One region of the Frankia sp. R43 genome, then DNA from elsewhere that is predicted to be linked to it. Evidence: riboswitches for the same ligand, from Rfam matches in the RefSeq annotation. Region 1 holds a riboswitch; each other region holds the start of a gene.
The links. A riboswitch is a leader RNA that binds a small molecule or an ion and turns the genes downstream of it on or off. The one in region 1 is predicted to bind cobalamin.
Positions count from the first base shown of each region.

Region 2: another riboswitch for cobalamin. It lies ahead of metE (5-methyltetrahydropteroyltriglutamate--homocysteine S-methyltransferase); the one in region 1 lies ahead of ACG83_RS20275 (ABC transporter substrate-binding protein).
Region 3: another riboswitch for cobalamin. It lies ahead of ACG83_RS08605 (ABC transporter substrate-binding protein); the one in region 1 lies ahead of ACG83_RS20275 (ABC transporter substrate-binding protein).

Region 1 covers NZ_LFCW01000004.1:704,607-715,152, forward strand. The annotation lists gene ACG83_RS20255 (DEAD/DEAH box helicase) at 1-1,495, shown strand, start outside; gene ACG83_RS20260 (hypothetical protein) at 1,488-2,417, shown strand; gene ACG83_RS20265 (ABC transporter ATP-binding protein) at 2,350-3,180, opposite strand; gene ACG83_RS20270 (FecCD family ABC transporter permease) at 3,177-3,830, opposite strand; cobalamin riboswitch at 3,840-4,031, shown strand; gene ACG83_RS20275 (ABC transporter substrate-binding protein) at 4,067-5,266, shown strand; gene ACG83_RS20280 (iron ABC transporter permease) at 5,266-6,546, shown strand; gene ACG83_RS20285 (ABC transporter ATP-binding protein) at 6,573-7,466, shown strand; gene ACG83_RS20290 (EthD domain-containing protein) at 7,528-8,247, opposite strand; gene cobF (precorrin-6A synthase (deacetylating)) at 8,851-9,582, shown strand; gene cobJ (precorrin-3B C(17)-methyltransferase) at 9,548-10,546, opposite strand, start outside.
Region 2 covers NZ_LFCW01000002.1:241,647-252,192, reverse strand. The annotation lists gene ACG83_RS08655 (TIGR03960 family B12-binding radical SAM protein) at 1-1,575, opposite strand, end outside; gene ACG83_RS08650 (CbtB-domain containing protein) at 1,997-2,209, shown strand; gene ACG83_RS08645 (CbtA family protein) at 2,224-3,117, shown strand; gene metE (5-methyltetrahydropteroyltriglutamate--homocysteine S-methyltransferase) at 3,221-5,581, opposite strand; cobalamin riboswitch at 5,831-6,044, opposite strand; cobalamin riboswitch at 6,297-6,508, shown strand; gene metE (5-methyltetrahydropteroyltriglutamate--homocysteine S-methyltransferase) at 6,674-8,992, shown strand; gene ACG83_RS08630 (hypothetical protein) at 9,185-9,526, shown strand; gene ACG83_RS08625 (glycine hydroxymethyltransferase) at 9,675-10,546, opposite strand, start outside.
Region 3 covers NZ_LFCW01000002.1:228,834-239,379, reverse strand. The annotation lists gene ACG83_RS08615 (ABC transporter ATP-binding protein) at 1-725, opposite strand, end outside; gene ACG83_RS08610 (iron ABC transporter permease) at 722-1,837, opposite strand; gene ACG83_RS08605 (ABC transporter substrate-binding protein) at 1,851-3,047, opposite strand; cobalamin riboswitch at 3,420-3,575, opposite strand; gene ACG83_RS08600 (metalloregulator ArsR/SmtB family transcription factor) at 3,651-4,037, opposite strand; cobalamin riboswitch at 4,241-4,436, shown strand; gene ACG83_RS08595 (ABC transporter substrate-binding protein) at 4,424-5,677, shown strand; gene ACG83_RS08590 (iron ABC transporter permease) at 5,935-6,942, shown strand; gene ACG83_RS08585 (ABC transporter ATP-binding protein) at 6,942-7,868, shown strand; gene ACG83_RS08580 (hypothetical protein) at 7,879-8,439, shown strand; gene fxlM (methyltransferase, FxLD system) at 9,200-10,447, opposite strand; gene ACG83_RS08570 (GNAT family N-acetyltransferase) at 10,543-10,546, opposite strand, start outside.

The sequences.
Region 1 (10,546 bases):
TGACGGATCCGGGGCGGCGGTGTCGCGGACGGAACCCGTCGAACCACCGGCTGGGCTGGGAGTGCGGCTGCGTCCCTACCAGGTGCAGGGACTGGCCTGGCTCACGCTGCTGGACCGGCTCGGCCTCGGCGCGGTCCTCGCCGACGACATGGGCCTGGGCAAGACCATCCAGGTGCTCGCCCTGGAGCTGCGAGCCCGGGCCGCCGCCCGCCGCGGGGCGACCCTCGTCGTCTGCCCGACCTCGGTGTTGGGAAACTGGCGGCGCGAGGCGGCGCGGATCGCTCCCGGTCTGACCGTTCACGCCCATCACGCGGCCGTCCCGCAGGACGGCCCGGGTGTCGCCGAGGCCGCGTCCGGGCATGACCTCGTCCTCACCACCTATCCACGGCTCGTCCGCGACATCGCGGCGTTCCGCGCGGTCGCCTGGGAGCGGCTCGTCCTCGACGAGGCGCAGCAGATCAAGAACGCGGCGACCGCGCAGGCCCGCGCCGTCCGCCAGCTGACCGCCCGGCACCGGATCGCGCTGACCGGGACGCCGGTCGAGAACCGCCTCGGCGACCTGTGGTCGATCATGCACGCGGTGAACCCGGGCCTGCTCGGCTCCGCCGCCGCGTTCCGCGCCCGCTACGCGGTGCCGATCGAGCGGTACGCCGACCCGGAGGCGACCGCCCGGCTGCGCCGACGGATCCACCCGGTCGTGCTGCGCCGGGTGAAGACCGACCCGGCGGTGCTGCGCGACCTGCCGTCCAAGGTGGAACTGCGCCAGCTGTGCACCCTGACCCCGGAGCAGGCCTCGCTGTACCGGGCGGTCGTCGACGACATGATGGAGCGGCTGCGGGACCCGTCCGCCACCGTGCGGCGGGGCGGCGTGGTGCTGGCCGCGATGACCCGGCTCAAGCAGGTCTGCAACCACCCGGCCCACCTGCTCGGCGACTCCTCGGCGCTGCCCGGCCGCTCCGGGAAGCTCGCCCGGCTGGAAGATCTGCTCACCGGCATCGTCGCGGACGGCGAGCGCGCGCTGTGCTTCACCCAGTTCGCCCGGTTCGGGGCGATGCTCGCACCGCACCTGTCCGCCCGGCTCGGGGTGGAGGTGTCGTTCCTGCACGGCGGCCTGCGCGCCGCCGAGCGCGACGCCCTGGTCGAACGCTTCCAGACCAGCTCCGGGCCCGGGGTCTTCCTCCTCTCGCTGAAAGCCGGCGGCAACGGCATCAACCTGACCACGGCGAACCACGTCATCCACATCGACCGGTGGTGGAACCCGGCGGCCCAGGCGCAGGCCACCGACCGCGCCCATCGCATCGGGCAGCGTCGCGACGTGTGGGTCCGCACCCTGCTGTGCATGGGCACCCTGGAGGAGAGGATCGACCGCATCCTCACCGACAAGGCCGCGCTGGCCCGCACCGTCGTCGGCGGCGGGGAGAGCTGGCTGGCCACGCTCTCCACCGACGAGCTGCGGGACCTCGTCACCCTCGCCCCCGACGCCGTCGATGGCTGAGCCGCCCACCCGCGGCCAGCCGGACCGGGGCCGGGACCGGGACCGGGAGCGGAGCCGCCGGGCCTGGTGGTCCGCACGGTTCCTCGAGCTGATCGAGGGCATGACCCTGCCCGAGCCGCTGCGCGCCGGCCGTGCCCTGGCCCGCACCGAGGCGGTCCTGACCGTGCGGCGCACCGGCAACCTCGTCGTCGCCCTGGTCCGGGACCGCGGCGAGGACCTGCACAAGCCCCGGCTTGCCGTCCGGACCTTCGGCGACGACGCCTGGAGCCAGGCCGCGGGCGCACTGGCCGCCCAGGCCCGGTACGCCGCCGCGCTGCTGGCCGGCTCCCTGCCCGCGGACATCGAGGACACGTTCGCCGCCCGCGGGCTCACCCTGTTCCCGCAGCGCGCCGACGACCTGGCGATGGACTGCACCTGCACCGACTGGCAGCGGCCGTGCGCCCACCTCGTCGCGGCCTGCCACCAGCTCGCCGAAACGATCGACACCGACCCGTTCACCCTGCTCGCCCTGCGCGGCCGGGAACGCGACGCGCTGCTCACCGAGATCCGGCACCTGCGCCCACGCTCCCCCGCCCCCGCGACCGGCGACGTCCAGCCGGCCACGGCGCCGCCGACCGACCCGGCCGGGTTCTGGACGTCTCCGGATCCTCAACGGACGGCTCCGGACCCGGCCAGCTGGACGTCGCCGGGCTCCGAAGGCCGCCGCGAAGGCACGGCTGACCGGAGCGGGCCCACGGGACGTCCCGACATCCTGCTGGACCTGTGCGGGCCGCTGGTCGTGGAACCGTTCGGCGATCTGCGCGAGGTGCTGCGCCCGGCCTACCGGATCCTCACCACGCCCCGGGCGTCACCCGCTACGACCCCGCCCGCCGTGTCTCGGGCAGACGGGGCCGGATCTCGGGCACGCCGCGGTGGCGGCTGACCTCCACCGGCAGGCCGTAGACCTGCTCCAGGACGTCGGCGCGGTAGACGTCGGCCGGTGCTCCGGTGGTCAGGACGCGGCCGCCGTGCAACAGGGCGACCTGGTGGCAGAAGCGCGCCGCGAGGTTCAGGTCGTGAATGGCCATCAGCACATGGAGGTCGCGCTCGGCGGCCAGGGTGTGCACGAGGTGCAGGGTCTCGACCTGGTGGCGCAGGTCGAGGGCGCTGGTCGGCTCGTCCAGGAGCAGCACCCGGGGCTGCTGGGCGAGGGCGCGGGCGATGACGACCCGCTGTGCCTGGCCGCCGGAGAGCTCGTCGACATGCCGGTCCGCGAGGGCGGTGAGGTCCAGCAGCTCCATCGCCTCGCGGACGTGGCGGGCGTCCTCGCGTGACGGCCGCAGCCGGGTGTGCGGGGTACGGCCGAGCATGACGGCCTCGGTGACGGTCAGGGCGAACGGGCCGGGCGAGCCCTGCGGGACGTACGCGGTGATCCGGGCGAGCTCCCGCGGCACCAGCCGGTGCAAGTCAGTGTCACCGAGCCGGAACGTTCCCGCCTTCGGCCGGTGGACGCGGCAGATGCCCCGGATGAGGGTGGACTTCCCGCTGCCGTTCGGGCCGAGCAGGCCGACGACGGTTCCCCGGGCCACGGTGAGGTCCAGGTCGGTGAGCACCATCCGGCGCCCGTAGGCGAAACACGCGCCGCGGATGTCGAGGGTGGGCTCCGGCGCGGTCACCGGCGGTGTGCTCGCAGCCGGGGCGCTCACAGGAACTGCCTGCGGCGGGTCAGGACGAGGTTGATGAACAGCGGCGCCCCGAGGAAGGCGACGACGATCCCGACCGGGATGACGGCCGGGGCGAACAGGGTGCGCCCGGCGGTGTCGGCGGCCAGTACCAGCAGGGCACCGGCGATCGCGGCGAACGGCAGCAGGAAGCGGTGATCGGCCCCGACGATCAGCCGGGCGATGTGCGGGGCGACCAGCCCCACGAATCCGATCACGCCGGTGAAGCTGACGATGACCGCGGCCAGCATCACCGCCAGCAGGCTGCACACCAGCCGGGTGCGGGTGACGTCCACACCCAGGCTGCGCGCGGCGTCGTCGCCGGCGAACGCGATCGCGTTGAGGTTGGCGGCCTGTCCGGTCAGCAGCACCAGCGCGACACCGACCGGCACCCCGACCGCGGCGACCTGGCCCCAGGTCGCCGCGTTGACGCTGCCGAAGCTCCACCGGACGATCTCGGCCAGCTGGTTCTCGCTGGCGATGTACTGCATCGTCGAGGTGAGCGCCTGGAACAGGTAGGTCAGCGCCGTCCCGACCAGGATGAGGGTGACCGGCGAGGCGCCGCGCAGCCAGGACAGGCCGAGCAGCAGGCCCGCGCAGAGCAGATCGTCTGCATCGCCTTGCAGATGATGCAGGCGTTCTCGTACAGTTCGTCGCGCCGTGGTGTTCGGGAAGCCGGTGTGGAACCGGCGCGGCCCTCGCCACTGTTATCGGGATGTCACCGGCCAGTCCCCGCCCGTCGGGGAGTCACTGAGCGTCGGAATCGTCGCCTGGGAAGGCGGCCGGTGTCGCACCACCCGTCAGCCAGGAGACCGGCCACGGCACCCCCGCGAATCCGTCCACGAGGTGCTGGAAGGCGGCTTCACTCCGCATGCGCGCACGTCTGGTGGCCCTGAGCGCCACTCTCCTTCTCATCCCCGCACTGCTGGCGGGCTGCGGCGACGACGATCCGTCGCCGGCCGCCGCCGACGCGGGCACGGACGCCCGTGGCTGCGTCAGTTCGTTCGACGAGAACACCGACTACTTCCCGGTGCATTCGACGCTGGAGTACGCGAAGAACTTCACGATCACCTACGAGAAGGCCTACCAGGTCGTCACGGTGAAGGAGCCGTACCCGGACGGCAAGCCCGAGTCGTACGTGCTGTACCGGTGCGGCACCCCGAAGCCGGAGCTCACCGGTGACCTGGCCGACGCACCGCGCATCGAGACCCCGATCACCAGCCTCTACTCCGGCTCGACGACCCACCTGCCGCTGCTGGCCGACCTGGGCCGGCTCGACGTCCTCACCGGGGTGGCGACCGGCACCTATGTGATCAACAAGGAGGTGCGCGGCCTCGTCGACGCGGGCAAGGTCGTCGAGTACGCCAGCAACGGCCAGATCGACACCGAGCGGGTCGTCACCGGGGCGCCGGACGTGCTGATGACCGACGGGTACGACGTCCCCGAGTTCCAGAAGCTGCGTGACGCCGGCGTTCCCGTCGTCGCCAACGCCGAATGGCTCGAGGGCGACCCGCTGGGGCGCGCCGAATGGGTGAAGTTCATGGCGGCGTTCACCGGCGACGAGGAGAAGGCCACCAAGGTCTTCGACAGGATCGAGACCGACTACGACGCGATCGCCGCCAAGGTCCCGGACGAGAAGGCGGTGCCGGTGCTGGTCGGCAGCATGTACCAGGGCACCTGGTACATGCCCTCGGGTGGCAGCTACGTCGCCAAGCTGCTCGCCGACGCCGGCGCCAGCTACCCCTGGGCCGACTCGACGGACGCCGGCAGCCTCGAGCTCGACTTCGAGACCGTCTTCACCAAGGCCGGCAGCGCGAAGATCTGGCTCGCCGACGGCGAGTGGAGGAAACTGGGCGACATCACCGCCGAGGACGCGCGCTACGGCCAGCTCACGGCCGTCCGCGACGGCCAGGTGTGGGACAACAACCTCGTCACCAACACCGACGGCGGCAACGACTACCGGGAGCGCGGCGTGGCCCGGCCCGATCTCGTCCTCGGTGACCTCGCCGCCATCCTGCACCCGGACGCCTTCCCGAACCACACGTTCGCCTTCTACCAGCAGCTGAAGTAGTGACGGCGCTGTTCAGAGCGGCCGCGGAGGCGTCCACCAACCCGGTGGCGCCTCCCGGCCCGGCCCCCACACCACCACCCGTGGTGGCAGCACCAGCGGTCGCCTCCGCGTCATCGGAGGCACCGGTGCCCGCGGTGGCGCCGGCGACCTCGCTGGCATCCGCGAACCGGGCCGCCGCCGGCAGCCAGGGTGCCAGCGGCAGTCCGAGTGCCAGCGGCAGTCCGGGTGCCGTCGGACGGCGTCGGGCCCGTGCCGCGGTCGTCCTCGGCGGGCTCGTCGCCGGCCTGGTCGCGATGTTCCTGCTGGCCCTGGCGGTCGGCTCGGTCTCCATCCCGCTCGACGAGACCCTGCGGGTGCTCGTCGGAAGCGAACCGCACGACCACCGGTGGACGATCGTCATCCGCGAGATCCGGCTGCCTCGGGCGCTCACCGCCGCACTCGCCGGGGCGGCGCTCGGCGTGGCCGGACTGCAGATGCAGACCCTGTTCCGCAATCCGCTCGCCGACCCCTACTCCCTCGGCGTCAGCTCCGGGGCCAGCTTCGGGGTCGCCGCCGTCGTCGCCGGGGTCGGCGGCTCCGCCGGAGTGTTCACCGCCGGTGTCGCCGGCAGCGGCCGGTTCGGGGTGGTCGTCGCCGCGGCGGTCGGTGCCGCCGCCGTCCTCGGTGCCGTGCTCGTGCTCGCCCAGTGGGTGCGGTCCGTCGTCACCCTGCTCGTCATCGGCGTCATCCTGAACAGCGCCGTCAGCTCACTGGTCAGCCTGCTGCTCACCTGGACGGCGCCGGAGCGGGCCGTCCAGTACTGGATCTGGTCGCTGGGCAGCTTCTCCGGGACGTCCAACAGCGATCTCGCCGTCTTCACGCCCATCGTGGGTGTCGGGCTCGGCGTCGCACTGCTGACCGTCAAACCGCTCAACGCGCTGCTGCTCGGCGAGAACTACGCCCGCACCCTCGGCCTGCGGCTGCGCCGGGTCCGCGTGGTCACCCTCGTCGGCGCGTCGGTGCTCGCCGGCTCGGTGACCGCGTTCTGCGGGCCCGTCGCCTTCCTCGGCATCGCCGTGCCGCACATCGCCCGCCGCCTGCTCGGCAGCGCCGACCACCGGCTGCTCGTCCCGGCGACGCTGCTCACCGGCGCGCTGGTCGCGCTGGCCTGCTCGATCGCCGCGCAGCTGCCCGGTACCGACCAGGTGCTGCCGATCAACGTCGTCACCTCGCTGCTCGGTGCTCCGATCGTGATCGCGGTGCTGCTGCGGGCCCGCGCCGCCGCGGCGGGGGCCGCCTGATGCCCGCCGCCGCTCCGGTGCCACCGGTGCCACCCGAGACGCCAGGCCCACCCGAGACGCCAGGCCCACTCGAGACGCCGGGGACGCCCGGGACGCCGGGGCTGGCAGGAACACCCGGGCTGTGCCTGGACGGGCTCGCGGTCGGCTACCGCCGCCGCCGAGCGCGCCACCGGGTCCTCGACGGCCTGACCGCGACCGCACCCCGCGGGCAGCTCACCGTGCTGCTCGGCCCGAACGGCATCGGCAAGTCCACCCTGCTGCGCACCCTCGCCGGCCTGCAGCCGGCACTGGCCGGGCGGGCCCTGCTCGACGGATCGGACCTCAACCGGCTCAGCGGAGCCGAACGGGCCCGGAAGGTCAGCACCGTGCTCACCGACCGCGTCCAGGTCGGGCTGCTCACCGCCGCCGACCTCGTCGGCCTCGGCCGCCACCCACACACCGGCCCTACCGGCCGGCTCGCCGACACCGACCGGGCCGTCGTCGGCTGGGCCCTGGCCGCCGTCGGCGCGTCCCAGCTCGCCACCCGCGACGCCGACGAGCTCTCCGACGGCGAACGCCAACGGGTGATGATCGCCCGCGCACTCGCGCAGGAACCGTCACTGATCCTGCTCGACGAGCCGACCGCGTTCCTCGACGCGCCGAGCCGGGTCACCGTCACCGCGCTGATGCGCCGCCTCGCCCGCGAACGCGACCTCGCCGTCGTCGTCTCCACCCACGACCTGGAACTGTCGCTGCGGGTCGCCGACCAGGTCTGGCTCCTCGACCGCGCCGGCAACCTCCACACCGGCAGCCCGCGGGAGGTCATCGGCTCCGGCGCGGTCAACACCACCTTCGACGGCGACGACCTGCGTTTCGACCCCACCACCCGGACCTTCGAGCTCCACGGCGACGCGGCGCGGTGGGACGAGGCGACGCGCTGAGCGTGCCCACGATGGCCGCGGAAGCCGCGCCCACCAGGTGCCACGCCCGCCACAGGTGCCGTCAGAGAATCTCCTCCCGCACCGCGACGAAGCACGATTCCCGGACGAGGTCGTCCTCGTTGCGGTCGAGGTTCTCGGCGAACCAGGCCATCCGCCGGCGGATGCCGTCGAGGTCGTCGAAGTAGACCTCGTTCACCGCGTCGTACGGCCATTCGGCCTCGGCGCCTGCCTCGGCACCGGCACCGGCACCGGCACCTACGGTCAGCAGGGGATGGTTCTGGATGTAGGCGAGCCCGCGGACCTCGGCGGGAATCGGCACCACGCCGACGGTGCCGGCGCGACTGCGCCACCGGTCGAAGAACTGCGCGAGGGTCAGATCGGTGGCACGGCGGGCCAGCGCCATCTGTTTGAGGCCCGGGCCTCCGTCCTGACGCTGCCGCTGTATCCATTCGTCGCCGCGCATCACATGCTCGTGTGCCACCACGACGCCGGTGGACTCCAGCTCCACCGCCTCGCCCAGCAGGGCGTTCGCGGCCGCGCCCTCGGGCGAGGCCGACCAGGCCTCGAACCGCAGCAGGTGCTCCTCGTCCGCGAACCACTGCAGCCCGACACCGTCGTGCGGCGCCTCGGGGGTGACCTCGGCCAGCACGGTGCCGGCCGCCAGGCGCAGCGGTCGAGCCGGCGGCGGGGCTGTCGCCGCGGCGCCGACGGCGGCACGCCAGGCGGCGGCGAACCGGTCCGACGCGCACGCCCGGGTGACGAACAGGAACCGTTTGATCACATGATCTCCTCTGTCGTCCCGCTCCGTCGCGTCCACCCGTCGCCGGTATCTTCGGGCAGGTGGTGGCGGGCAGTCCGGCGAAAGCGCGAACCGGCGTCCCGAGCCGACAAAGTAGGAAACGTGTGACACGGTAATCCCCAGGAGCGGAGGATTCCGGCCGTCAGGGCGCCTGAGACAGAATCCCGAACTTCGGGAAGCCCTTGCGACCAGACAAGAGTTGAGGATAGCGGTCGTTGGCACGACCAGAATCCCATGATCTTCGAGCGGCGACGTCGGGCCGCGCCTCGGGAAGCCGTTGCGACCAGACAAGAGTCGAGGATAGTGGCCGTTGGGACGACCAAGATCCCATGATCTTCGAGCGGCGGCGGCCTCAGCCGCACCCTCGGCACTATTGATCTTGGTGGGCGTGATTTCGCGACGGACACCCGGACCCGGACGACCAGAATCCTTTGCTCTTCGAGCCGCCGCGGGTGCGGCTACGGCAGCTACCGCCGGGTACGGCCACGGCGATATCGTCGCCAGGTGTCGATTGCTGTTGGCCCAGGTGGGCGCGCTCCCGATGTCCCGGACGCGGTGCCCCGGCGGTCGGTGCTGCTGATCGGAATGGGCGTCGGTGACCCGGAGTCGCTCACCTACGAGGCCGGTCGGGCGCTGGCCGGTGTGGACGTCCTGTTCACGGTCGACAAGGGTGCCGCGAAGGCCGACCTCAACGCGCTGCGGGGCGAGATCTGCGCCCGGTATGCCCGGCCCGGCCTGCGTCTCGTCGAGCTGGCCGAGCCGGAACGCGACCGGGCGCCCGACGACTACGCGGCCGAGGTGCGCCGCTGGCATGCCGCCCGCGCCGAGGTGTGGGCGCGGGCGCTGCTGGCGGAGCTCGCCGACGGCGACCGGGGCGCGTTCCTGGTGTGGGGCGACCCGGCGCTCTACGACAGCTCGCTGCGGATCCTCGACGACGTCCGCTCGCGCGGGCTGGTGGACGTCGACGTGACGGTGATCCCCGGCATCTCCAGTGTGCAGGCGCTGGCCGCCCGGCACCGGATCGCGCTGAACAGCATCGGCGGGGCGGTCCACCTCACCACCGGCCGGCGGCTCACCGCCGAGGTGGCGGGCCAGGACTCGGTCGTCGTGCTGCTCGACGGCGCGGCGGCCTGGCGGGACATCCCCGACACCAACCAGTGGGACATCTACTGGGGTGCCTACCTGGGCGGGCCCGACGAGATCGCGATCGCCGGCCCGCTCGCCGAGGTCGGGGACGAGATCGCGGCGATGAAGCAGGCCGCCCGGGCCCGCAAGGGCTGGATCATGGACGTCTATCTGCTCCGACGACGGCCTTGACCGGAGCCGGCCCCGCAGCTGGGTCTGGGTCTGGAGCCGGTGCCGGTGCCGGCAGGTGGCCGTCGTGGTGGCGTGGGGTGAAGACCAGGCCGGTGTCGGCGTCCCGGCGGGTCCGCGACGAGCCGATGATGAGCAGGGTGCGCATGTCGACGTGGTCGGCGCTCAGATCCGCGAGCCGGATCACCTCGACGCTCTCGCCGGCGTCCCCGACCGCACGGCCGACGACGACGGGAGTGTCGGCGTCCCGGCACTGTGACAGGGTGGCGCGGACCTCGTCGATGTGCGCCCGGCGGGTCTGCGACCCGGGGTTGTAGAGCGCGAGCACCAGGTCGGCCGTGGCGGCGGCGCGCAGCCGGCGCAGCACCAGCGGCCAGGGCTTGAGCTGGTCGGACAGGGACAGCACGCAGTAGTCGTGACCGAGCGGTGCGCCGGCCCGGGCGGCGACGGCGTTCGCCGCCGTCACGCCGGGCAGCACGCGTACGGGCACGTCCCGGTAGTCGTCGGCGCGGACCTCCAGAACCGCCGACGCCATGGCGAACACCCCCGGGTCGCCGGAGGAGACGACCACGACGCGCGCCCCGCGCCGCGCGAGGTCGAGGGCGAAGGCCGCGCGTTCCGCCTCGACCCGGTTGTCGCTCGGGTGGCGGCGCTGGCCCGGCCGGACGGCGACGCGCCGCAGGTACGTCTGGTAGCCGACGAGGTCGTCGGCCTCCGCCAGGGCACGGGCCGTCTCGGGGGTGAGCCAGTCCGCGCCGGCGGGGCCGAGCCCGACGACGGTGACACCGCCGGGCGCGGCGACGGTGGCACCACCGGGCTCGGCCACAGTGACACCGCCGGGCTCGACGACCGTGACGAGCGTCGGCTCGGCACGGGCAGCGCTCGCCACAGCGCAGGTGGCGCTCTGCTCGTTGCCGGCAGCGCTCGGTCTGGCCTGCGCGGCCTCGGCGCGGCGGCACGCCTGGTC
Region 2 (10,546 bases), on a different contig from region 1:
CACCCGGCCGACCCGGCGATCACCGCGGGCCAGCAGGCCCTCGATGATGCCCGGACGCCCGTCGTGGTACCGGAACCCGATCGCCCGCCCGACCTCACGATCGGCCCGCACGGTGTCCCGCAGCAGCTTGAGGCGGTGGTCGGTCACCTCGTACGAAGCCTGCCCGGCCCACTGGAACGGAGTATGCGATTTGGGGACGAATCCCCCGATCGACACGGTGCAGCGGATGTCACGGTGACCGCTGGCCTTCCGGCCCGCCCGGATGACCTCGCGGGCGAGGTCCGCGATCTCCAGCACGTCCTCGTCGGTCTCGGTGGGCAGACCACACATGAAGTACAGCTTCACCTGGCGCCAGCCGTGCGCGTAGGCCGTGCTCACGGTGCGGATGAGGTCCTCGGCGCTGACCATCTTGTTGATGACCTTGCGCAGACGCTCCGAACCACCCTCGGGGGCGAAGGTGAGGCCGCTGCGCCGACCGTTGCGGGAGAACTCGTTGGCCAGCGTCACGTTGAAGGCGTCCACCCGGGTCGAGGGCAGGCTCAGTGACGTGTTCGTGCCCTCGTAGCGGTCGGCCAGCGCCTTGGCGATCTCGCCTATCTCGCTGTGGTCCGCGCTGGACAACGACAGCAGGCCGACCTCGGAGAAGCCGGAGGCCGCAAGACCGGCGTCGACCATCGCCCCGACCGTCGCGATGTTGCGCTCCCGGACCGGCCGGGTGATCATACCCGCCTGGCAGAAGCGACATCCACGGGTGCAGCCGCGGAAGATCTCCACGCTCATCCGCTCGTGCACGGACTCCGCGAGCGGTACCAGCGGGGCCTTCGGATACGGCCAGGAGTCGAGATCCGTCAGCGTGTGCTTGGACGGGCGGGCCGGGATGTCGTCCCGGGTGGGCGTCACGGCGGCGATCCTGCCGTCCGGCCGATAGGTCACGTCGAAGAACGCCGGCACGTAGACCAGGCCGAGGCGGGCCAGCCGGAGCAGCAGCTCACCGCGCCCACCGGGCGAGCCCTCGGCCTTCCACACCCGGGTGACGTCGGTGATCCGCAGGACGGCCTGCTCACCGTCGCCCATGACCACAGCGTCAAGAAACTCGGCGACCGGCTCCGGGTTGAAGGCCGCATGCCCCCCTGCGACGACGATCGGCGCCGCGTCGCCACGCTGGGCGGCACGCAGTGGGATGCCGGCGAGATCCAGCGCGGTCAGCAGGTTCGTGTAGCCGAGTTCCGTGGCGAAACTGACACCCAGCACGTCGAAATCGCCTACCGCCCGATGGCCGTCGACGGTGAACTGAGGGATGCCGTGCTCACGCATGAGCGCCTCGAGGTCCGGCCAGACCGAGTACGTGCGCTCGGCCAGGACGTCCGGCTGCTCGTTGAGGATCTCGTAGAGGATCTGCACACCCTGGTTCGGAATGCCGACCTCATAGGCGTCCGGGTACATCAGGCACCAGCGGACGGCGGTGTCGTCCCACGGTCTGACGACCGAGTTTCCCTCACCACCCACGTACTGAACCGGTTTCCGGACCCGTGGGAGCAGTGGCTCCAGGAGAGGGAACAGTGACTGTCCGGACATGCCCGCGAGCCTATGGCACCGGACCCGGCGCAGCCGAACGCCGCTCTCTGGAAGCGCCGTACGACGACGCGGCATGAGCGGAAGCATCGGGGACGGCGGGTGGAGCCGGGCGGGCACGGCCACGTCACGCCGATCGAGGAGGTCGGGTCGGAGCCCGGCCACGCTCGCCATGAGATCCCCGGGGTGCCTGGCCGTCTACCAGGCCGGAGTGTCGTATTAGTCATCCGCGGCCGGCCGTTGACAGCCTTCCCGGACAGGCCAATACTTCAGTGGTTCACCCCTGGAAGCCGGCGGGAATCCGGCACGGTTGCGCCACTGTGATCGGCCCGTTCGGGAAGCGACGACGGTCGGGCCGGGAGTCAGACCCAGAGTGAACGATCCGCTGTTTCCCGGGACGCAGTTTTCCCAGAAGGGCGCCACCATGGTCACACCCGCCGCGCAGACACGGCATCGTTCCATTCCTCTGCCACTTACCGCTCGCACCCTGTGGCTGTTCGGTATCACCGCTCTCTCGCTCCTGCTCTACTACTTCATCGGTGTGGACCAGGGAGCCACCTCCGTGTTCGGGCATGACCATCACATTCATGAACTCGTCCACGACGCCCGCCATTTCATCGGCTTCCCCTGCCACTGAGGGGGTCACTGATCATGGAGCAGCGTTTCATCTACCGCGCGCTCGGCACGGGGCTTCTCGGCGGGCTGCTGGCCTTCGTTTTCGCGCGGATCTTCGCCGAGCCGTTCATCCAGAAGGCGATCGACTACGAGTCGGGCCGTGATGCCGCGCAGGAGGCTCTGGACAAGGCCGCGGGGCTGGCTGTTCCCGCCGCGGAGGCCGAGATCTTCACCCGGACGGTGCAACGCAACATCGGCATCGCCACCGGCATGGTCCTGTTCGGTGTCGCGATGGCCGGCCTGTTCGTCGTCGCCTACCTGATCGTCTCCCGCCGGTTCCCGCAGATCCGGCCCCGGGTCCTCGCCGCCCTTCTCGCCGGTGCCGGATTCGTCGCGCTCTACCTGGTTCCCTTTGTGAAGTACCCGGCCAATCCGCCCGCGATCGGCCATGAGGACACGATTGGCGCCCGCAGCGGCGTGTACGTGGCCATGGTGGCGGTGTCCCTGGTCGCCCTTGTCCTCGCGTCCGTGGCCGCTTATCGGCTGGCGCCCCGTTTCGGGGCGTGGGGGGCGGTGCTGTTGGCCGCACTGGGTTTCGTCGTGTTGACCGGCATCGCGATGGCGGCCCTGCCCGCCCTCGGTCATCTCGGGGCCAACCGAGCGGAGTACGGCAACTTCGCGACCGAGACTCCGCAGCCGCTGGAGGCACCGGACGGAACGATCGTCTATCCGGGATTCCCCGCGGATGTCCTTTTCAAGTTCCGGCTCTATTCCCTGATCGCACAGATGATTATGTGGGCGACGATCGGACTCGTGTTCGGCCAGCTCGCCGAGCGGCTCTCCGCCGCCCCGGCACCCGCCTCCCGGAAAGCGGAGGGTGCCACACCGATCGCAGAACACCAACTCGGCGACTCCGCCGCTCCGGCCTGAACCAGGCACAGGCAGCTCCCACAACGGTGTGGGCCCGGCGGTTCGCCACACCGGGCCCACACCGTTCTCACCCGCCAGGCGGTCGGGCCGTCGTCAGCGCGGATCAGCCCTGCCCGGAGGTCCTCGGCAGCGTTCCGCGGATCCGGCGGGTCGCGGCGACCATGTTGCGCAGGGCGATCTCGATCTCGCCTTCGTCCCGGGTCGTCGTTCCCCATCCGGGGCTCACCCACAGCAGGGCGGGCTCGATCGCCGCCAGCCGCAGGCGCAACGCCTCCTCGATCTCCTGGACGGTCGGTGCCCGGGGCACCCGCCTGTCGCCCACCCCGGCATCGAGCGCCCGGCGGTATCCCGACCGCCGGAGGTCCGCGACCAGGTCGGTCCACGCGCCGGCGCCAGCCGCCTCGACGCAGGCGACATCGGCGTCGAGCTCCTCGATCAGGCTGACGACGTCACCGGGCTCGGAGCAGCACAGGCGCGTATGGATCTGCGTTCCGGCGTCCGCCGCGGAGGTCGCCAGCCGGAACGTTTCGGTCGTCCATCTCAGGTACTCCTTCCAGCTTCCGCGCCGCAGCGGTGTCAGCACAGGGACTCCGGGCTCGTCGATCTGAATGATCCGGATGTCGGCAACCTGCAGATCATCGATCTCGTCGCGCAGCACCAGCGCGAGCTGGCGGGCGGTGTCGGCGATCGCCTGGTCCTCGCGCACGAACGACGAGGCGAGCATCGTCACGGGCCCGGGCAGGATCGCCTTCACCGGCCTGCTCGTGCGGGCCTGTGCGTAGGAGGCCCAGCGCACCGTCATCGGCCCAGGCCGCGCCACGTCACCGAACAGGATCGGCGGTCGGACATACCGCATGCCGTCGGACTGCACCCAACCGTGGTCGGTCGTCGCGTAGCCGGTGAGCCGCTCGGCGAGAACACGGACCAGGTCGTCCGGCTCCAGCTCTCCGTGGACGAGCACATCCAGGCCGATGTCCTCCTGTAACGCGATCAGCCGGTCGATCTCGGCCGCCATCGCCTGGACGTGGATGCTCTCGCCGGCAGTGCCGCCACACCAGGAGGAACGCGGTGCTCCGATGGCGCCATCCGGTCGAAAGGATCCGGCTGTCGTGGGCAGAACCGGCAGTCCCAGCTTCCCCGCCTGGGCGGCGGCCCGCACCTCGGGCTCCGCCCGGGCGACCGTCAGCTCCCCGCTGTGGATCGACAGCACACGGGCCCGCACCGCCTCGTCGACGAGACCTTCCGGCACGGCGGCGCGGCGCGCGTCCGCGTCGGCGAGCTGCTCGGCCACTGCGGGCAGGTCCTCGCGCAGCGCCCGGCCGAGTAGCACGATCTCGTCGACCTTCTGTCGGGCGAACGCCATCCGGTCGATCAGCCGGGCGTCCAGCCCCCGTTCCAGGGTGAGGTCAAGCGGCACATGGCGCAGCGAGCAGGATGAGCTCACCACCAGGTCGCCAGCGAGCCCCAGCAGCGGGACGCAGGTCGCCAGCGCCGCCCGCAGGTCGGTGCGCCACACGTTCCGGCCGTCGACGAGACCCGCGACAATGGTGGTCGCGCCGATGCCACCGATGCCGGCGAGCGCGACGAGGTTGCCGGGGCCGGCCACGAAGTCCAGCCCGATCGCGTCGACACCCACGGAGGCCAGAACGGGCAGCGCCGCGCCGATCTCACCGAAGCAGGTGGAGACGAACAGCTTCGGCCGCGATGGCATGGCCGCGAGCGACCGGTAGGCGCGGCGCAGCCCAGCCAGTTCGGCCTCGGACAGGTCCCGGGCCAGTGCGGGTTCGTCGAGCTGCACCCACACCGCGCCCGCCTCGGCCAGCCGACCCAGCAGCTCCACGTAGGCGGCGACGAGGTCGTCGAGCAGGTCGAGCGGTGTGAAGCCGGCCAGCGCCACGGTCGAGGCTCTGGCCACCAGGAGAAAGGTCAACGGGCCGAGGAGAACCGGGCGGGTGATCAGACCGAGATCTCTTCGGGCCTCGGTGAACTCGCGCAACGGCTTACGTCCGGCCAGCCGGAACCTGGTGCCCTGGTCGAGCTCGGGCACGACATGGCGGTAGCTGGTCGTGAACCAGTTCGCCGTGCCCAGCGCCGGCAGGCCTCCGCCGCCCCGTGCCATCGTGAAGTAGATGTCCAGGTCCGCGGAACTCCGTGAGTTCACCCCGCCGGCGAGGGCGGCCTGGCGATACCGGTCGGGGACCGCGTCGAACAACACGGCGGTGTCCAGCACCTGGTCGTAGAAGGAGAACGTGTTGGACGGCACCTCGTCCAGCCCGGCGCCGGCGAGTTCCGCCCAGACGCCGGCCCGCAGCTGCGCGGCCCGGAGCTCCAGCTCCGTCGCATCGATACGGCCGGCGCAGTACGCCTCGGTCGCGGCCTTGAGCTCACCGGCCCGTCCGATGCGTGGATACCCGAGAACAGTCGTGCTGACCGCGCCGATGTCGTCGACGTCGCGAGCCGCCATGGTTCCATCCCTCGCCGAGGCGCACCCTGGCCAATGACAGCACGCGGCAGGAGCGGCGACAGCGAGGCGGCGGGCACTCGGCGGCCGGACCGGGATCGCAGGGTCGCCTGCTGACAGGCCAGGGAGGCCCACACAACCCTCGCCGTAACCCGCCGCGCGGCGGGCAGGCTCGCCCGTTCGGCCGCGGCCACAGCCCGCGACACACCGTCGGCCACCGGCCCACCCGCGAGGCCACGGACCTCCGCGCACCGGCGGCGCGCGGGCGGGGGCAGGTCTTCGGACTCGTGGGCGCCCACCGGCCGACTGACCGGCGAACCTACTGGCCACCGCTTCCCGGGCGGAGTACCCACCCAGTGCTACTGGCAGCGTTCGTTCCCACTCACCGCTGCGGGGCAGCCCCGGATTCACACCGGGTTCCCTCTTACGACGTCCTCACTGGCCAGCCGACACATCGCCGCAGGAAACCGACGAACGGACACGCTGGTTACTGCGGCACGCCCGCGTCGACCGGCACGGGAGGACGAACCCACCGCAGCCACGATCATACGGGGCGCCGTCTCACTCATACCACGGCCTCATCCGACGTCCGCGATCGTGTCCCAGGACAACGTCGTGCTCTCGGTGAGTCGCTCGCGCGGCATTGCTAGGCTCATGCACACAGCTGGTTCGACCATTGGCACCGTTCCCGCAGGGCGCGGTGCCGGTGGGAGACGTGAGAGGGAACCCGGTGTGAATCCGGGGCTGCCCCGCAGCGGTGAGTGGGAACGAACGCCGTCCGATGCCATGCCCCATCAGGGTGTGGCCTGAGAGCACTGAACCCGCACCGTCCTGGCTGGTGATGAGTCGGCTGGGGCCGGGTTTGGGAAGCGACGGCCAGTAGGAATCCCGGTCCGGATGGGCCGGTAGAGCCCGCGAGTCCGAAGACCTGCCCGCTGTGCGTGCCCGCGACCGCGGGGCGCTTGGCTGTGACCTCGTGGGCGGGTCCGCGCCGTCGGCACACCTGCTGGTCCGCGTTTTCCGGAGGCCGGCGCGGGGGTGTCGGTGCCGTGTCGGCGCCTGTCGCGAGGTGAGTGGACTCGCGAAGGAGAGCCCATGAGCACGACCAGTCCGACCAGCCTCGCGACGGTGTACGGCTATCCCCGGCAAGGAAGCAACCGGGAGCTCAAGAAGGCCACCGAGGCGTACTGGGCAGACACCAGCGACCCGGAGCGGCTGCTGGCGACGACCCGCCAGCTGCGCCGAGAGCGGGTGGAGCTACTGCGCGCCGCCGGGATCGAGGAGATCCCGAGCAACGACTTCTCCCTCTACGACCATGTGCTGGACGCCGCCGTCCTGCTCGGCGCGATCCCACCGCGGCACCGCGAGACGGTCCCGGACGTGAGCACCCCCCAGGGCCGGCTGGACCGCTACTTCGCCATGGCTCGCGGCAACGACCAGGTCGAGCCCCTGGAGATGACGAAGTGGTTCGACACCAACTACCACTACCTGGTGCCCGAACTCGGCCCGGACACCGCCTTCGCTCTGGACCCGGACAAGCCGCTGCGTGAGTTCGCCGAGGCCAGGGATGCCGGTGTGATCACCCGCCCGGTACTGGTCGGCCCGGTGACCTTCCTGCTGCTGGCGAAGCCCGCGGCGGACGCCGGCGAGGGCTTCGAGCCGCTGTCGCTGCTGGACCGGATCGTGCCGCTGTACGCCGACCTGCTCCAGCGCCTGCGCGCCGCGGGCGCGGAGTGGGTCCAGCTCGACGAGCCGGCCCTGGTCCAGGACCAGCCCGCGGTCGTCCTCGACGCGCTGCGCGGCGCGTACGCCACCCTGACCGCCGTGGTGGACCGGCCGAAGCTGCTGCTCGCCACCTACTTCGACCGGGTCGGTGACGCGCTGCCAGTGCTGCGTGACAGTGACCTCGACGGCGTCGCGCTCGACTTCGTCGGCCCGGCGGCGGCGAACCTGGCCGCCCTCACCGCGGCCGGCGGCCTCGGAGGCAAACGCCTGGTCGCCGGTGTGGTCAACGGTCACAACATCTGGGCCGCCGACCTAGCCGCCGCCCTTGACACCCTGGAGAGCCTGCGGGGCCTGGCCGGGCGGGTCGACGTCTCGGCGTCCTGCTCGCTGCTGCACGTGCCGCTCGATGTCGCTCTCGAGCGTGACCTGGACCCGGAGATCGCCGGCTGGCTCGCGTTCGCCCGGCAGAAACTCGACGAGATCGTCACCCTCACCCGCGGTCTGACCGCCGGCCGCGCGGCCGTCGCCGACGCCGTGAACGCCCGTGCCGAGCGGCTCGCCGCGCGCGCCGCGTCACCGCTGGTACGGGTCGACGCCGTGCGGCACCGGGCCGCCGCCGTCACCGACGCGGACCTGCACCGGGCCAGCCCCTACGGAAAGCGCGACCAGATCCAGTCCGAGCAGCTGAACCTGCCCCTGCTGCCCACGACCACCATCGGGTCGTTCCCGCAGACCCCGGGCCTGCGCCAGGCACGGGCCGCGCTGCGCGCCGGCACCCTGAACCCGGACAGCTACCTCGCCGCGATGCGCGACGAGATCCGGGACGTGATCGCCGAGCAGGAGGAGTTCGGCCTGGACGTCCTCGTCCACGGCGAGCCCGAGCGCAACGACATGGTCCAGTACTTCGCCGAGCAGCTCGACGGCTACCTCGCGACGACCGACGGCTGGGTGCAGTCCTACGGCTCCCGCTACGTCCGCCCGCCGATCATCCTGGGCGATGTCTCCCGCCCGAAGCCGATGACCGTCGAGTGGGCCACTTACGCCCAGAGCCTCACCGACAAGCCGGTGAAGGGAATGCTCACCGGCCCGGTCACCATGCTGGCCTGGTCGTTCGTCCGCGACGACCAGCCGCGGGCCGACACCGCGCGGCAGGTCGCGCTCGCCCTGCGCGACGAGGTGACCGATCTGGAGGCCGCCGGGATCCGGGTGATCCAGGTCGACGAGCCCGCGCTGCGCGAGACGCTGCCGCTGCGGAACGCCGACCGGGCCGACTACCTGGCGTGGGCGGTCGAGTCCTTCCGGCTGAGCACCTCCGGCGTGCGTGACGAGACCCAGATCCACACCCACATGTGCTACGCCGAGTTCGGCGACGTGCTCCAAGCCATCATCGATATGGACGCCGACGTCATCAGCCTGGAAGCCGCCCGCTCGAAGATGGCGATCGTCGCCGACCTCGCCCGCGCCGACTACCCCAACGAGGTCGGCCCGGGCGTCTGGGATATCCACTCCCCGCGGGTGCCCTCGGTCGCGGAGATCACCGAGCACCTGCGGGTCGCGACCGACGTGTTCCCGGCTCGGCGGCTGTGGGTCAACCCCGACTGTGGGCTGAAGACCCGCGGCTACCCCGAGGTACGCGAGACCCTCACCAACCTGGTCGCCGCGGCCCGTCAGGTGCGCACACAGGTCTGACCGCCTTATCCCGCTCGCGCGGGTGTGGGGGCCGGGCACCGAGAACGCTCCGCCCCCACACCTCGGCGCCGCACCGGACCGCATCGATCACCTGACCGAGCGGTATCGCCCACATCGCCGACCGGAGCCACGCCTGCACAGCAGAACATATGTGAAGATGTGAGCTGGTCTTATGCGGGATGGGTGAGGCTGATGGGTAAGCATCCCGAACCGCTCCAGGTCGAGATCGACGGCACCGAAATGGTGCTCCTTGAAGCGGCCGTCTACGAACAGCTGCGCGCCCACCACAGGCAGCTCGGCGCCCAGTCCGCCCGAATGCACGAACTACGGCACCGCGTGGAACTTCTCGATGCCTGTCTCGATGATCTGATGCTTCACGTGCTCCAGCTGCCGGCGTGCCCGGAATGCCCCGGTGCCGAATGCTCGGCGACCGAGCTCGACTGCCCTCGGCGGAGACTTCTCACGCTTCTCACCAACCGTCCCACCGGTGAGGCGACTCGCCGGGTCAACAAGCGGCGACGCACGCGCCGCTGATTCCCCGACGTCAGCGCATGTCTCCGCCCTGATCTCGCCCAGCCGTCGTCGACAACGAGAGCACCCGCTCGGTCAGGACCGTGACCGGGCGGGTGGTCGTGTTTCGTCGGTTCCGGTCAGGATGAATCCGCTTCCTGACCGTGACGAGTCAGTTCTCGGTCACATTCCCGGCCGGCCAGCCGGCCGCGTCGAGATCGATCTCCGGATACACCGGGAAGCGGGACAGCAGGTCCGCGACGCGTGCTCGTGCGGCCTGGGCGGCGCCCGCCTCGATCTCGAACTGCGCCCTGCTCGGCCGCCCCGTGCCCTCCACTCCTCTGACCTTGGTGGCCCGCAGGGTCGAGATGACGACGTCGGCGATCTCGTCCACCTCGTCGGCGCCCATGCCGAGCGTGGTGATCGCGGCGGTGCCGAGCCGCAGCCCGGTGGTGTACCACGGCCCGTTGGGGTCGAAGGGAAGGGCGTTGCGGTTGAGGGTCAGGCCGATCGACCGCAGCGCGGCCTCCGCCTGGCGGCCGCTGAGACCGAAGGTGGTCAGGTCGGCGACGATGAGGTGGTTGTCCGTTCCGCCGGTCAGCACCGGCAGGCCCTGCTCCACCAGCCGCTCCGCGAGCCGGCGGGCGTTCTCGACGATCCGCGCGGCGTAGTCGGCGAAGGCCGGCTCCAACGCCTCGCGGAAGGCGACGGTCTTCGCCGCCATCACATGCGGCAGCGGGCCGCCGAGAATCGAGGGGCAGCCCTTGTCGACCGCGTCCGCGAACTCGGCGGTGCTGAGGACGAAGCCACCCCTCGGGCCGCGCAGGGTCTTGTGGGTCGTACTGGTCACCACGTGCGCGTGGGCCACCGGGTTGTGGTCGCCGGTGAACACCTTGCCCGCGACGAGCCCGGAGAAGTGCGCCATGTCGACCATCAGCACCGCGCCGACCTCGTCGGCCATCTCGCGCAGCCGGGCGAAGTCGATGAGCCGCGAGTAGGCGCTGTAGCCGGCGAGCAGGATGAGCGGCCTGACCTCGTGCAGCT
Region 3 (10,546 bases), on a different contig from region 1:
GCGCGGTAGACGTCGGCCGGTGCGCCGGTTGTCAGGACGCGGCCGCCGTGCAGCAGGGCGACCTGGTGGCAGAAGCGGGCCGCGAGGTTCAGGTCGTGAATGGCCATCAGCACATGGAGGTCCCGCTCGGTGGCCAGGGTGTGCACGAGGTGCAGGGTCTCGACCTGGTGGCGCAGGTCGAGGGCGCTGGTCGGCTCGTCCAGCAGCAGCACCCGGGGCTGTTGGGCCAGGGCGCGGGCGATGACGACCCGCTGTGCCTGGCCGCCGGAGAGCTCGTCGACATGTCGGTCCGCGAGGCCGGTGAGGTCCAGCAGTTCCATCGCCTCGCGGACGTGGCGGGCGTCCTCGCGCGATGGCCGCAGCCGGGTGTGCGGGGTACGTCCGAGCATGACGGCCTCGGTGACGGTCAGGGCGAACGGGCCGGGCGATCCCTGCGGGACGTACGCGGCGATCCGGGCGAGCTCCCGCGGCGCCAGCCGGTGCAGGTCGGTTCCGCCGAGCCGGAACGTTCCCGCCTTCGGGCGGTGGACGCGGCAGACGCCCCGGATGAGGGTGGACTTCCCGCTGCCGTTCGGGCCGAGCAGGCCGACGACGGTCCCCCGGGCCACGGTGAGGTCCAGGTCGGTGAGCACCGTCCGCCGCCCGTAGGCGAAACACGCGCCGCGGATGTCGAGGGTGGGCTCCGGCGCGGTCACCGGCGGTGTGCTCGCAGCCGGGGCGCTCACAGGAACTGCCTGCGGCGGGTCAGGACGAGGTTGATGAACAGCGGCGCCCCGAGGAAGGCGACGACGATCCCGACCGGGATGACGGCCGGGGCGAACAGGGTGCGCCCGGCGGTGTCGGCGGCCAGTACCAGCAGGGCACCGGCGATCGCGGCGAACGGCAGCAGGAAGCGGTGATCGGCCCCGACGATCAGCCGGGCGATGTGCGGGGCGACCAGCCCCACGAATCCGATCACGCCGGTGAAGCTGACGATGACCGCGGCCAGCATCACCGCCAGCAGGCTGCACACCAGCCGGGTGCGGGTGACGTCCACACCCAGGCTGCGCGCGGCGTCGTCGCCGGCGAACGCGATCGCGTTGAGGTTGGCGGCCTGTCCGGTCAGCAGCACCAGCGCGACACCGACCGGCACCCCGACCGCGGCGACCTGGCCCCAGGTCGCCGCGTTGACGCTGCCGAAGCTCCACCGGACGATCTCGGCCAGCTGGTTCTCGCTGGCGATGTACTGCATCGTCGAGGTTAGCGCCTGGAACAGGTAGGTCAGCGCCGTCCCGACCAGGATGAGGGTGACCGGCGAGGCGCCGCGCAGCCAGGACAGGCCGAGCAGCAGGCCCGCGCAGAGCAGCGCCGCCGCGAGCGCGGTGGCCACCATCGTGACGTCGCCGCGCCCGGTCGAGTCGCCGAACAGGATCGTCACGGACGCGCCGAACGCCGCGGCCGAGGAGATGCCCAGGGTGAACGGGCTGACCATCGGGTTGCGCAGCAGGCCCTGCAGCACGACTCCGGCGATGGCCAGACCCGCCCCCGCGACCACGGCCAGCCCGATGCGCGGCAGGCGCAGCTCCCACACCACGGTCTGGGTGGCGAGGTCGTCGGCCGCGATGGTGATCCCGAAGGCCCGCGTCCACAGCGCCCAGCCGACGTCGCGCAGCGACACCCCGCTCGCGCCGACCGAGACCGCCGCGACGCTGGTCACCGCCAGCAGCAGGGCCCCGGCGGCCAGAATGAGAATCTTGCGGCGGGCTCGACGAGCGGCGAGACGAAACGGGTCGTCTTCCGGCGGCTCGGCCGGTCCCGCCGAATCGGTGGAACCGGCCGTCGGAGCTTCGCTGGTCATCGCCACGCCGTGGTCAGGCGCTGGCATGCAGGCGGTAGGCGGCCGGGTCCGGCAGCGAGACGCCCTGGTAGGTCTCGATCCACTCCTTCATCACGGCGTCGGGGTCGACGCCGGCCATCTTGTCCGGGTGCAGCCAGCTCGCGAGGTAGAGCGATCCGATGATCTTCGAGCAGGCGTTCATCGGGAAGGAGCTGGTGACGTACACCTGCCCGTCGCGCACGGCGGTGATCCCGTCCCAGCCGGCCCTGCCGAGCAGGTTCGCGCGCTCCGCCGCCAGGTCCCCCGCCGACTCCAGGGCGTACCCGCCGCCGGTGTTGCGGACGATCAGCTCCGGGTCACGGTCGAGGACGGCCTCGGGGTCGATGTCGAGCTGGTGGACCGACCCCCGGGCCGAATCAGCGTCGGTGAAACGGATGTCACCGAAGATGTTCGTGCCGCCGGCCAGCGTGACCATGTCATGCCAGCCCGAACCGGGAACGGGCGACGCGAAGTCCTTGTCGTTCTCCAGGTAGACGCGTTTGGGAGTGACACCGGCGAGGCGCTCGGCCAGCAGGTCGCGGTATTTCGTGTAGAAGGCGTTGAGCTTCGCCGCCTGCTCCTGCCGGTCGAAGATCTTCCCGATCAGATCGACGTTGAAGATGTGGTCGTTCTGGTCCCAGCCGGTGATGACCAGGGTCTTGATGCCGAAGGCCGCGAGCTTTCCTTCCGCTTCCTTCCAGGCTCCGTTACGGGGGAAGATGACGACTTCGGGCTTCAGTGTCGCCAGCTGCTCGTAGTTGGGTTCGGCCTGGCCCTTGCCCGCGGTCTTCGTGACGTCGAAGTCGCCCCAGTAGCCCGTGTAGTTCTCCCCCGCCGAACCTCCGTCGAGCCCGACCACCGTGTCGAAGGCGCCGACCGCGCGAATGAACTCGACGTTGAACGTGTTGAACGCGACGACCCGCCGCACCGGAACGGTGATCTCGACCTTGCGGTCGGCGTCGTCGACCACCGCGACCTCATGCCGGGCGGCCTGGGAAGCGCTCGCCGCGGCCGGCTCGCCGGTGGTCGGGCTGGGGCTGCAGCCCACCAGCGCCGCGCAGAGCAGGGAGAACGCAGCCAACACCACCGCGGCCGCGTTCCGCCTCCGGCGGTGGCGGTGGCGGTGGCGGCCGGTGGGCACCTCGAGATGATCAGGCCGCGAAGGGAAGATCCGGGCCAGAGACTGCCGCATGGTCATGGGGTCCTCAGCTGTCTCCGAGCGCGCAGGCGCACGGCATGGATGAATGCGGGAAGGCGGTTGGACGCACGTAAAACCAGCAGGAGAAAGCACTGGAAGATCGCACTCACAGCGCTTTCCGAGGTGCCCGGAGAACACTCTTCCCACGCCGAAGACGACCACCGAAGGAAGAGGAAATGCGTCCGCGACATACGTGGCCAATGAGCCGGATCACCGGCCAGCCGTGTCGGTGCCGGGCGACGCCGCTACGGGAATTCGATCAGAAACCGGTCAGCTCCTGAGAGACGTGCCTGGAGCGACGAGTCTCGATCAGGTAGTTGGACGTACGGCCATGTCGTGACCTCCCTGGATGACGCGTCCCGAGCCGGTGACAGGACAACGTCAGGCCTGACTCACGGTCACCATCGATAGGATGATCACCGTTCACAGTGGCGCGACCGTGCCGGATTTCCACCGGCTTCCGACCGTTGTCCTGGAGTTCCGCAAGCGTAGGGGTCTGTCACCTGCACGTCAACGCGGATGCGCAGGTGGGCTGCCTGCTGTGACCTTCGCGACGTGCCGACCAGCCGCCGACCATGCGATCCCCGGACCGTGCGGTCAGTGGACGTCGGCAGCGGAACCGTGGTGAAGCTGCGGAGCGGGGCGCACCCGGGTGAGCAGCTCGCCGACGACGGGATCCGCGAGCCGATAGCGGATCACCCGGCCGTCCCGCTCCGCGACGACGGCCTGCTGGTGCCTCAGCAGTCGCAGCGCCTGGGAGACCGCCGCGTCGTTCATCCCGACCGCGACGGCGAGATCCGACACGGAGATCGGGCCGACATGGTGGATCGCGAGCAGGATCGCCAGCCGGCCCGGCTCACCGAGCATCGCGAAGACACCGGCCCAGCGGGCGACGTCGTCCCGGTCCCCGATCGCGGCCACCGCGTCGCACGCCCGGTCACGATCGATGATCCGGTGCTCGGCCCGAGCGTCCAAGCGGTGCATGGGACGATTCTCGCACCCGCCCCCCCTCGCCGGACATTCGCCGACCGCGCGTCCGAGCACGTCAGACCTCCCCGGCGATCTCCAATGATCTCCGGAAACGTGCCGCGCGGGCGCAGGATACGGCTCCGTCCGGGCCCGACGGAGGACATCGAGCACATTCGACCAAAAATCTGCATTGCCTTGCAGATGAGCAGGCGTTCTCGTACAGTTCGTCCCGCCGTGGTGTTCGGGAAGCCGGTGCGGAACCGGAGCGGCCCTCGCCACTGTGATCGGGATGTCACCGGCCAGTCCTCGCCTGCGGGCGGGGAAGTCACTGAGCGCCGGAGTCGCCGCTTGGGAAGGCGGCCGGTGACGCACCACCCGTCAGCCAGGAGACCGGCCACGGCATGCGATCCGTCCACGAGGTGCTGGAAGGCGGCCTTCTTCGCATGCGCGCACGTCTGGTGGCCCTGAGTACCACCCTCCTTCTCCTCCCCGCTCTGCTGGCCGGCTGCGGCGACGACGATCCGTCGCCCTCCACCGCCGGCGCGGGTGCGGGTGCAGGCACAGACTCCCGAGGTTGCGTGACCTCGTTCGACGAGGGCACCGACTACTACCCGACGCGCTCCACCCTCGAGCACGCGAAGAACTTCACCATCACCTACGAGAAGGCCTACCAGGTCGTCACCGTGAAGGAGCCCTACCCGGACGGAAAGCCCGAGTCGTACGTCCTGTACCGGTGCGGCACCCCCAAACCGGAGCTCACCGGCGACCTCGCCGACGCACCGCGCATCGAGACGCCGATCGACAGCCTCTACTCCGGCTCGACCACCCACCTGCCGCTGCTGGTCGACCTCGACCGCACCGGGATCCTCACCGGGGTCTCCAGCGCCGCCTCCGTGGTCAACAAGGACATCCGCGGCCGTATCGACGCGGGCAAGGTCGTCGAATATGCCGGCAACGGCCAGCTCGACACCGAGAAGGTCGTCACCGCCGCGCCGGACGTCCTGATGACCGGCGGCACCGACGACCCCGCGTATCAGAAGCTGCGCGACGCCGGCATCCCCGTCGTCGCCAACGCCGAATGGCTGGAGAGCGATCCGCTCGGGCGCGCCGAATGGGTGAAGTTCATGGCCGCGTTCACCGGTGACGAGGAGAAGGCCGGCAAGGTCTTCGACCAGATCGAGGCGGACTACGACGCGATCGTCGACAAGGTCCCCGACAGCAAGCCGGTCCCGACGCTGATCGGCACCATGTACCAGGGCACCTGGTACATGCCCTCAGGAGGCAGCTACGTCGGCAAGCTGCTCGCCGACGCCGGCGCCAGCTACCCCTGGTCAGGCGAGAAGGACACCGGCAGCCTCGAGCTCGACTTCGAAAGTGTCTTCACCAAGTCAGGCGACGCGAAAATCTGGCTCGCCGACGGCGAGTGGAAGACGCGGGGCGACATCACCGCCGAGGACGCCCGCTACGGCCAGTTCGCAGCCTTCCGCGACGGCCAGGTCTGGAGCAACAACCTCGTCATCGGCGCCGGCGGAGGCAACGACTACTGGGAACGCGGCGTCACCCGGCCCGACCTCGTCCTCGGCGACCTCGCCGCTATTCTCCACCCCGACGCCTTCCCCAACCACACCTTCGCCTTCTACCAGCAAATCAAATAGCGATGCCGGACTTCGGCGCCGCCCCGCAGGGCACGACGAACCAGCAGGTCGCCGCCCCGCGCGCCCGAGTGGGAGACCCGGCCGCCGCCCCTGTCCCGGCGGCGCCGCTCCCCCGCGTCCACGGTCGCTGCCCGGACCGTCCGGGCGATCCGGGCGGCCCGGGCGGCCCGGGCGGCCCCGTGCCGTCGGCCGACCGGGCGGTGCGCGATGCCCGGTCGGGTCGTCGTCCGTTGCGCGGCCTGCTCGTCCTCGCCGCCATGTTGGGAACCCTGGTCGGGATGTTCCTGCTGGCGCTGGCGGTCGGATCCGTCTCCATCCCGCTCGACGAAACCCTGCGAGTCCTCGCCGGGCGGGACCCGCACGATCCACGGTGGACGGTCGTGGTTCGGGAGATCCGGCTGCCGCGGGCGCTCACCGCCGGACTCGCCGGGGCCGCCCTCGGCGTGGCCGGCCTGCAGATGCAGACCCTGTTCCGCAACCCGCTAGCCGACCCCTACTCCCTCGGTGTCAGCTCCGGGGCCAGCCTCGGTGTCGCCCTCGTCGTCGCCGGCGTCGGCGGCTCCGGCGGCACCTTCACCGCCAGCGCCGCCGGCAGCGGCCGGTACGGAATCGTCGTCGCCTCTGCCGCAGGCGCGGCCCTCGTCCTCAGCGCGACCCTCGTCCTCGCCCAGTGGGTACGCTCCGTCGTCACCCTGCTCGTCATCGGCGTCATCCTGAACAGTGCCGTCGGCTCCCTCGTCAGCCTCCTGCTCACCTGGACGGCGCCACAGCGCGCCATCCAGTACTGGATGTGGTCGCTGGGCAGCTTCGCCGGCACCTCCAACGGCGACCTCGCGGTCTTCGCGCCCATCGTCGGGGTAGGACTGCTGGTCGCGCTGCTGACCGTCAAGCCGCTCAACGCGCTGCTGCTCGGCGAGAACTACGCCCGCACCCTCGGCCTGCGGCTACGCCGCGTCCGCGCCGCCACTCTCCTCGGCGCCTCTCTGCTCGCCGGGTCGGTCACCGCGTTCTGCGGGCCCGTGGCCTTCCTCGGCATCGCCGTACCCCACATCGCCCGCCGCCTGCTCGGCACCGCCGACCACCGCGTCCTCGTCCCCGCCACCATCCTTACCGGAGCGGCACTCTCCCTCGCCTGCTCGATCGGCTCCCAACTGCCGGGCACCGACCAGGTGCTGCCCATCAACGTCATCACCGCCCTGATCGGCGCCCCCATCGTCATCGCGGTGCTGCTGCGGGCCCGCGCCGCCGTCGCCGGGGTCGCCTGATGCCCGCCGACCACCAGGTTCGGCCAGGCGCCGCGGCCGCCCCCGGGCCCGACGCCACCTCCGAACCCCGACCCAGCGGCCTGCCAAGCACTGCTGCCCCCGGCGGCGGCCACCCGGCAGGCACCAGCACGTGGCCGGGCTCGGAACTACGGCTGGACGGACTCGCGGTCGGCTACCGCCACCGGCGCGCGCGGCGCCCTGTTCTCGCCGGTCTGACCGCCACCGCACCCCGCGGCGCGCTGACCGTCCTGCTCGGGCCGAACGGGGTCGGCAAGTCCACCCTGCTACGCACCCTGGCCGGACTGCAGCCGCCCTTCGGCGGGCGGGTCCTGTTAGACGGTTCCGACCTCGGCCGGCTTTCCAGAGCCGAGCGGGCCCGAGTCGTCAGCACCGTCCTCACCGACCGCGTCCAGATCGGCCTGCTCACCGCCGCCGACCTGGTCGGCCTCGGCCGCCACCCGCACACCGGCCCCACCGGCCGCCTCGACTCCGCCGACCGCGCCATCGTCGACTGGGCCCTGACCGCCGTCAGCGCGTCCCACCTCGCCGACCGTGACACCGACGAGCTCTCCGACGGCGAACGCCAGCGCGTGATGATCGCCCGCGCACTCGCGCAGGAACCATCCCTCATCCTGCTCGACGAACCGACCGCCTTCCTCGACGCACCGAGCCGCGTCACCGTCACCGCCCTCCTGCGCCGCCTCGCCCGCGAACGCGACCTCACCGTCGTCGTCTCCACCCACGACCTGGAACTCTCGCTGCGGGTCGCCGACCAGGTCTGGCTCCTCGACCGCGCGGGAAACCTGCACACGGGCAGCCCGCAGGAGGTGATCGGCACAGGTGCGGTCAACGCCACCTTCGACAACGACGACCTGCGCTTCGACCCCGCCACCCGAACCTTCGAACTCCGCGGGACGCCTCACTAAGGAGCCGGAGATGGCCACCGACACCGACTACCGCACCGTCGACGAACTGGGCAACGGCACCCTGCACATCTGGGACCTACCCACCGACACCGACACCCTCCTGTCGATCATCACGGACGTCTTCACCGACCACTGGCGCCAGATCGGCTTCGGCGTGATCGTCCAAGGCGCCGCCTGGGAGGTGGCCGCCCCGAACCCACCCCGGAAGATCGTCATGTATGACGGGTACGTCACCGTCGACTTCGGCACCTGGCACTTCCACCTCTGCATCGGCGAGCACACCGCCAGCGGCCCCGAACTCGGCCGCATCCGCCGCTGCGCCCGCGCCGAGCTCTACCGCCGCGTCGGCCCGGACGGGGCGCCCGTCTCCTGGGGGCTGCGCCTGTTCAACGCCATCGGCGAGCAGATGATGACCGTCCTGCTCCCCAACCCGTTCCTCACCGACACCCAGGAACTGCGCTCCGCACCGGACTTCTCCCGCCTCGCCGCCTGGGACCACCTCCGCCGGCGCTACCTCGGACTCGACCCCGACCCGCTCGACCGCACCGGCAGCGGCTTCCGCCACGGTTAGGAAGACCCGCCGAATCGTTGATCGTCTGACTCGAAGGCACGGATCCGCCTTCGACGGGAGTGTCTGACCGACATGGACGCGGTCTGGCTCCACCGCCGAGAGCGACTCGATGCGGAGGTGCGATCACGAACGGACACATGACTCATGCCGACCCCGATCAATCACCAGCGGCTGACCGCCGGTTCGTGAAACGAGCCTCCGCCCGGGCACCGATGCCGCCGCTATCTGAGCCTGGTTACCCTCCCGGCTCTCCCGACCACCTGCGCAGGAACAACCGCATGGCCTGGGAAGCTGATCGGCGAGGGGACAGCGGGGCCTGGTTGCCATTGATCGGCTCGTCGGAGTCCTCGACTCGAAACCCGGCGCCGAACGTGGAACCGCGCAGGCGCCACCACGGGGAGAGCGCCTCGTGGACCGTCCGCCGCACAAGCGGACGGTCCACCGGTCCCGATCTTGTCCATCGTTGCAGGTCATGGCGCCGACGCGACCGGGCCGGCCGACCTCCGTTGCCATACGGGACCCATGCCTTTTGGCAACGTCCGTGGACACGAGCCTGGTGACCTCCCACCCGGAAAGCGGATGGTCAACGCCGCCATTTTCGCAGGTCAACCGGGGTCGCAAACGGACTATCTTCGAGATCAAACGGTTCCGTTGCCACACTCGTTGCCATAAAACGATCAACCGGCGATCGGCAAATCCCGCTATTTCCGCAGGTCAAAACGGTGGGCAGGGGCGCGGTCGAACCGCCGGCCTTCCCTTTTCAGGCCGCAGCGGGCGCTGGCTCAGCGAGCCGGACGAGAACTCGGCTGTCGCGCTTGTCGACCGCCAGCAGCACGCCCGACAGCTCTGGATGTCCGGCGTCAGCCAGGTATGCCTCGATCCACAAGCGGACGCGCTGCCCACCGTCACGGTCCCAGTCACGGACCCGCTCAGCGAGCCGCGCCGCCAGCTCAGCGGCCCGCGGGCCGTAGCCACAGGCGCCGATCTCGTAGCTGGGCATTTCGGCGTCGCTGTCAGGAGTCGGCCGTGTCGTGAGATATGCCAGCGTCCCGCCCTCGACGACACCCATGCTTCCCCACGGTCCCTTCGGTGCCATCAGCCGGCCATCCTCGACCGCAGCCCGCGACACCAGGAGCCGGCAGAAGCCCTCCAGCGTGGCCAGCCAGAAATCGAGATGCTCTGTCCAGCCCCACGGGACGGCGACCCCGGTCCAGTACACCGCCGCAGGATGCTCCAACGCGTCTTGCAGCGCCGAGGCATCCACCGGGCGATCATCATCAAGCCGGACCACCAGGGCTGGGCCAGACCCGACCGGGACGTTCTGCTCGCGCACGGCGCCGACGCCACGCATCGGCATGAACCCGTCCTCCATGACCGATCGGCTCCGAAGAACCGCTCCGGCGCGCTCGAAGACGACCGTTCGGGTCAGGCCGAGGATCCGCAGCGGCACCACGAGGCGTCCGTCCTCGGCGAGCTGCTCCCACCAGGCCTTCGGGATATCCCAGGCGCCCGCGGTGACCACGATCCGATCGAACGTCGGCCCTCCGGGCGCGCCGAGCATGCCGTCGCCGTGCACCACGGTCACGGCCGCACCCATGCCGCTCAGCGCGGCGCGCGCCGCGGACGCCACAGCCTCGTCGTACTCGATCGTCGTCACAGAACCAGCCGGACCCACCAGATGGGCGAGCAATGCCGCGTTGTACCCGGTGCCAGCGCCGATCTCCAGAACCCGATGCCCCGGACGGACGTCGAGCTTCTCCAGCATCCCCGCGACCGTGCCCGGCGCCGAGGCCGAGCTGACCGGAACTCCGTCGCCGTCGCGGTGGGTCACCACCGGGTCGGGCCCATAGGCGCGTTCCAAGGGGACGTCAGGCACGAACATGTGCCTTGGCACGGCCCGCATCGCCGCGTCCACCTGGCCGCTGAGAGCCGCGCCCCACGGGCGCAGACCGTCGACCATCGCGTTCCTCAGCTTGTCCGCTGACGCGGTTTCCGCCTCCAGGCTCACAGGCGCCAGTGTAGTTCGACCGTCGCTGACCGTTCCGGTCGCCTCACCCGCGCACGCACCCGAAATCGGTGAGGTGGTGCCTGCGCCGAGGCCAGCTAC